2 regions of the Kitasatospora sp. NPDC001527 genome follow, and region 2 is predicted to be linked to the other one. Evidence: riboswitches for the same ligand, from Rfam matches in the RefSeq annotation. Region 2 holds a riboswitch; the other holds the start of a gene.
The links. A riboswitch is a leader RNA that binds a small molecule or an ion and turns the genes downstream of it on or off. The one in region 2 is predicted to bind cobalamin.
Positions count from the first base shown of each region.

Region 1 (3,202 bases), on a different contig from region 2:
GTGACCGGTGTCGGCACCGATCACCAGGTGCAGCCGGTCGGGGTGGCGGCGCGCCTCGTAGGTCGCGGCCAGGTAGCCGGCGCCGGTGGACAGCCCGGCGAAGACGGCGTGGTCGCGCAGCAGGGCGACGGTACCCGCCATGGCGTGGGTGAAGTCCAGCCAGTGGATGCCGTCGTAGAGGTGGTGGCGGACGTTGTCGAAGACGATGGACGAGCCGATCCCGGCGATGATCGCCTCCGGGTCGTGGTGCCCCTGGCTGCCGAAGGTGACGCTGCCGAAGGGCTGCACCCCGACCAGCCGCACCGACGGGTCGAGGGCGCGCAGCCGGGTCGCCACCCCGCCGGTCGAGGCGCCGGAGCCGACGCCGCCGACGACGGTCAGCGCGGCGCCGGGGAAGGCGGCCGCGATCCGGTCCGCGACCTCGTGGTAGCCGAGGTAGTGGACGTCGTCGTGGTACTGGCGCATCCAGTGCCAGTCCGGGTGCGCGGCGAGCAGCTCGCGCACCCGCCGCACCCGCAGCTCCTGGTCCAGCTTGAGGTCGCGGGACGGCACGACCTGCTCCACGGTGGCGCCGAGGATCTCCAACTGGGCGCGGGTGGTGGCGTCGACCGTGGTGGACGCGACGATGTGGCAGCGCATGCCGTGCCGGTGGCAGGCGAGCGCCAGCGCGTAGGCGTAGATGCCGCTGGAGCTGTCCACCAGGGTCTGCCCCGGGCGGACGGTGCCGCGTTCCAGCAGGTGGCGGACGGCGGCGAGCGCCGAGTAGATCTTCATCGACTCGAACCGGACCAGCACGAGGCCGTCGGTGAGCCGGACGAGATCGGGGACCTTCAGGGCGTCGGCGATGTGGGGGTGGATCACCCGTAGCCTCCTTGGGCGAAGGAACACTGGTGGCCGAGCGAGTGGAAGAACGCGGACAGGTCCGACTTGAGCGCGGCGTCGGGGCGTCCGGGGAGCAGGTAGCCGATCAGGCAGCCGGTGTGGGCGACGAAGATCCCGTCGGCGCCGAACTCCTCGCGGTGGGCGAGTAGCGCGTCGAACGTCGCCTTGGGGAGCACCTGTTGGGAGAGCGCGGCGCTCACCGTGGCCGTCCGCGCGACGGCGGCCGGGTCGCCCGCGGCGAAGCCCTTGAGCAGGTCGGCCAGGCAGCGCCGGTACTCCTCGCCGTGCCGCCGGTAGTGCCCGAGCAGCAGGTCGGTGACGGCGGCGGTGTCCACCGTGCCGGGCTCGGTGATGTACGCGGTGTGGAAGCCGATGCCGGTGCCCAGCCGCCGCACCACCCGGTGCCGGCCGCTCAGGTACAGGGCGAACTCGTCGAGGAAGACGCTGTCGGCCCGCTCGATCTCGCGCAGCACGGCGAGCACCACCCCGGTGTCGTACGGCAGCGCGAAGAGCCGGAACAGGCAGCGCAGCGTCGCCACGATGTCGGCGGTCGAACTCGCCATGCCCACACCGACGGTGAGGTCGGAGTGCACGCACCAGCGGCCCGGCGGCAGGGTCAGCCCGAAGCGTTCCAGGAACAGCCGGGCCGCCGTCGCGGCCTTCGCCCCGAGCGGCAGCGGGTCCGGCGGGTCCGTCCCCCGGGTGAAGTGCACCCAGGAGTGGCGGTCGACGGGGAACGACACCACCGCGATGTCAGGGCGGGAACGGGCGCGCAGCGGTCCCTGGTACAGCTCGCCCAGGGTGCCGTGGCAGACGCCGGAGACCGTGCCGCCCGGCGGCGGGGCGGGCCGGGCCCCTCCGGTGGGGGTCACCATCGCGCCGCCCGGGCCGCCTGCGGGGCGGGCCGGCCGTCGCCCGGTGCGGGCGGGCGGAACTCGCGCGGTCACGGACACGTCCTCCTCCTCGTTCCGAGCCCCGCGTCACGACCCGGAGGAGGAGGGCACGGCGCGTCGTCGCACGCCGCGCAGCCGTCCGTACCGCCGACCCAGTCCACGAGGTCACCGTGCACAGCCCGCACGTGGGGGTGCGGGCGCAGCGGCAGGTCTTCGGACTCGCGGGCCGGTGCGCCGGGGGGACCGGCGCACACCTACCGGCCGTCGCTTCCCAGGCCTTGGCGGAGCCGGGCCCAGTGCTGTTGACGGCTTTCGTTCCCACTCACCGCTGCGGGACAGTCCCGGATTCCCACCGGGTTCCCTCTTGCGTCGCGCCGCCGAAGTCCGGTCGGACAGGAGGCGCGAACCGGCTGCGGACATCAGCATACGAGGGCGCGCGCTCCGGTGGCAGGGCGCGCGCGGACGGTTGTCCGAATTGCGATCGGTCCGCGGGCCGGGGCGTCGGGGCGCTGCTGCGGAAGGGCCGTCGGCCCACGAGCCACTGTGGCCGGATAGGGGCTCGGCAAGCCGGAGCCCCTCCGCCACACTGGTTCGTCACACCGCCCGCCGCACACCGCCACCGGTGTCCCGCCGTTCGGGAAGGTCCACGATGCTGCCTGGGACGACGCCGGGGGACGACGGTTCGCACGCCCCGCCCGCCGCCGGGAGGCGGCCCGCCGGGCGCGGCGCCCTGCGGGCCGACCTGCGGGCCGCGCTGCCCGACGCGAGCGCGGCGGTCGGCGTCACCGCGGCGGTGTTCGTGCTGCTGTACGTCCGGATGGACGCGGGCACCTCGGCGACGGTGGCGGTCATGCCGTTCATGGACGACGCGGGCACGTACTGGATGTACCTGCTGAGCCAGGCGTTCGGCTGGTCGGGGCTGCTGTGGGCCTGGGGGACGGTGGTGCTCGGGCTGCTGCTGTCCGGTCCGCGGCCCGGCCGGCTGCCGGTCGCCCGGCAGACCCTGGAGCGCTGGCACCGCACGACGAGCCTGACCACGACGGCCCTGATGTTCGCGCACGCGCTGATGTTCGCGGCCGAACTCGTGCGCTACGAGGCCGAGTCGGCGTGGGGCGACCGGCTCTGGTCGGGGTTCGCCGACAGCTTCGTGCCCGGCTGGTACGACTCCGGCACCGGCCGGATCGCCATCCCGCTCGGGCAGGGCGCGCTCTACCTGGCCGTGCCGCTCGGCCTGTTGTTCTACGTGCGGCACCGGTTCGGGCCGAACACCTGGCGCCGGCTGCACCGCTTCGTGATCGTCGTCTACGTGCTGAGCGTCTGGCACACCCTGCTCTACGGGACCAACGTGTGGTTCGGCGAGTGGCCGCGCACCGTCGTGTGGCTGCTGCAAGTCCCGGTCGCCGTACTGCTGTTGGCCCGGCTGCTGC
Region 1 is NZ_JBEPAM010000070.1:5,578-8,779, reverse strand. It holds gene ABT238_RS35830 (cysteine synthase family protein) at 1-861, opposite strand, end outside; gene ABT238_RS35825 (GHMP family kinase ATP-binding protein) at 858-1,829, opposite strand; cobalamin riboswitch at 1,963-2,202, opposite strand; gene ABT238_RS35820 (ferric reductase-like transmembrane domain-containing protein) at 2,425-3,202, shown strand, end outside.
Region 1: another riboswitch for cobalamin. It lies ahead of ABT238_RS35825 (GHMP family kinase ATP-binding protein); the one in region 2 lies ahead of ABT238_RS31245 (ribonucleoside-diphosphate reductase subunit alpha).

Region 2 (3,202 bases):
GAGCGCTCGTAGGCGGTGAGCATGATGCGCTCGGCGATGAGCGTGGACAGCCGCGCGGCCTCGGCGGAGTCGAAGTCGATCCGCAGCTTGAAGAAGACGTCCTGCAGGCCCATCACGCCCAGGCCCACCGGCCGCCAGCGGGAGTTGGAGGCGCCGGCCTCGGGGGTCGGGTAGAAGTTGATGTCCACCACGCGGTCGAGGAAGGTGACGGCGGTGCGGACGGTGGCGTCCAGGCGCTCCCAGTCCAGCGCGTTCAGCAGGTCGTCGGCCGACGCGCCGTCGGCGACGTGGGCGCCGAGGTTGACCGAGCCGAGGTTGCAGACGGCGGTCTCGGAGTCGTCGGTGACCTCCAGGATCTCCGTGCAGAGGTTGGAGGAGTGCACCGTGCGGCCGGGCAGCGCGGTCTGGTTGGCGGCGCGGTTGGAGGCGTCCTTGAAGGTCATCCAGCCGTTGCCGGTCTGCGCCAGGGTGCGCATCATCCGGGCGTAGAGGGTCTGCGCGGGGATGGTGCGCACGGCCTTGCCGGCCAGCTCGGCCTTGAGGTAGGCCTCGTCGAACTCCTCGCCCCACAGGTCGACCAGCTCGGGGACGTCGGCGGGGGAGAACAGCGACCAGTCCGCGTTGGCGTTGACCCGGCGCATGAACTCGTCCGGGATCCAGTGCGCCAGGTTGAGGTTGTGGGTGCGGCGCGCCTCCTCGCCGGTGTTGTCGCGCAGCTCCAGGAACTCCTCGATGTCCGCGTGCCAGGTCTCCAGGTAGACGCAGGCCGCGCCCTTGCGGCGGCCGCCCTGGTTGACGGCGGCGACCGAGGAGTCGAGGGTGCGCAGGAACGGCACGATGCCGTTGGACTTACCGTTGGTGCCGCGGATCAGCGAGCCGCGCGAGCGGATCCGGGAGTAGGACAGGCCGATGCCGCCGGCGTGCTTGGACAGGCGGGCGATCTGCGCGTACCGGGAGTAGATCGAGTCCAGGTTGTCCAGCGGGGAGTCCAGCAGGTAGCAGCTGGACATCTGCGGGTGCCGGGTGCCGGAGTTGAAGAGGGTCGGCGAGGAGGTCAGGTACTCCAGCCGACTCATCAGGCGGTACAGCTCGGCGACCTCGGCGACCGACTGCTCGGTGTCGCCGACCGCCAGGCCGCAGGCGACGCGGAGCAGGAAGTACTGCGGGGTCTCGACGACCTTGCGGGTGATCGGGTGGCGCAGCAGGTACCGGGACTGCACGGTGCGCAGGCCGAAGTACTCGAAGCGGTCGTCGCCGGCCGGGTCGACCAGGGCGTCCAGGGCGGCGGTGTGCTTGGCGACGAAGGCGGCGGTGGTGTCACCGATCAGGCCCTCGGCGTGGCCGACCGCGATCGAGGTGGAGAACGAGACCACGCCCTGGCTCGCCGCCTCGTCCACGATCTCCAGCGCCAGCAGCCGGGCCGCGAGCTTCGAGTACTGCGGGTCCTCGGCGATCATCGAGGCGGCGGCGTCGACGGCCAGCCCGCGGAGCTCGGCGAAGTCCGAGCCGGCGTGGCGGCCGCGGAGCGCGGCGGCGGCGACATGGCCGGGGTCGACCTGGGGGAGGTCGGCGCTGCGGTCGGTCAGGAGGCGCAGGAGCGCACCGCCGGGGTCGGAGACCGTCGGGTCGGCGGGGGCGGAGCTGGAACCCTGGGCGGGCAGGGTGGCTGAGGCAGCGGTGGTCAAGGCGCTCTCTCCTGGCGGCGGTCGACGGCGGTGGCTCGGGGCCGGGCCGTTCGGGGCAGGGGAGACCGCCGCGCGGGCCCGGAGGCGCCGCGCGCGTGTCGTCCCCGGCCCGCCCGCGAGGCCCGGAAGGTGGTGCTGGTGCCATGGCCTCTGCGGGGAGGCGTCGGCACGCCGTCGGCAGGCACTCGGACTCGCGGCGCACCTGGGGAAGGCGGCCGCACACCGCTGCGGGGCAGTCCCGGAGTCACACCGGGTTCCCCTGCGTCGACAGCAGGAGTGAGCATACATCTAGTGGTGCTTGCTGGATGCGACACCACATGTAGTGCAGCGTGGCGTGTTGCTCCGATGACCAGTGGTACGGGGACGGGGCCTGCGGTGCCCGTGGCGGGCCGGGTTCTGAAACGGATTGGTCACCGGATCGATCCCTCGTCCGGTGCATGCCCTACGATCTCGGCACATGAGCGAGGGAACGGGCGCTGCGGGGGACTGGGCCGGTAGGGCCGTGCCGCCGGAGCAGGGTCAGCAGCCTGGCACGCCGGGGCAGGCGCCGCAGCCGGGGCAGCCGCCGGTGCCGCCGCCAGGCGGCTTCGGGCCGCCTGCGACGCCGTACGTCCAGCCCGGGGCGGGGGTGCCGCCGCAGGGCCAGCCTCCCGTGGCGCCGCACGTGCCGTCCGGCGCGGTGCCGTACCCGCAGCCGGGGCCCCAGCCGGGGCCGCAGCCCGGACCTCAGCCCGGTCCCGTGCAGCCCCAGCCGCAGCCAGGACCCCCGCAGCCCCAGGCGGCGGCCGGTGGGCCGGCCCAGTTCGCCCCGTGGCCGCAGCAGAGCGCCCAGCAGCAGGTGCCGAGGGAGCCGGACTGGAACGCGATGGCGGACCGGCACGCCTCCGAGTCGCGCCGCCGCAAGCGGCTGGGGATCGGCGCCGTGATCGCGGCTCTCGTCGTGGTCGGCGGCATCGTCGGGGCCGGGGTGTGGATCAACGGCCGCGACAAGGGCGGTGACGACCCCAAGCCGAACGCGAGCACGTCCACGGCCGGCAGCCCGTCCGTCACGGCCACGCCCACCGAGCAGGCGCTGGCGGTCATCTCCGACGCCGCCACCGACAAGCTGCCGGTCGACGCGGCGACGCTGTTCCCGGACCAGACCCGCACCATCGACGGCAAGGTGTGGACCCGTCAGGTGACCGGCGCGACCGCCCCCTGCTCCAAGGCGACCACCGGCGGCCTCGGCCTCGCGCTCGGCGACGACACCTGCCGGACGGTGGTCCGCGCGACCTACGTCAACGGCGAGAGCGCCGTCACCGTCGGCGTCGCGGTCTTCGACAACAAGGCCGGCGCGGACCGGGCGCTCGGCCGGCACGCGGGCCTGATCCAGGGTCTGTCCGGTACCGGGGTCGCGATGTTCTGCGTGACCGACAAGTCCGGCTGCGCCGAGACGCACGCGGCGATCGGCCGCTTCGGCTACTTCACGGTGGCCGGCTCGCTGAAGCAGGGCGCGGACCAGAGCGACCAGCTCGCCG
Region 2 is NZ_JBEPAM010000048.1:3,963-7,164, forward strand. It holds gene ABT238_RS31245 (ribonucleoside-diphosphate reductase subunit alpha) at 1-1,661, opposite strand, end outside; cobalamin riboswitch at 1,845-1,973, opposite strand; gene ABT238_RS31250 (hypothetical protein) at 2,425-3,202, shown strand, end outside.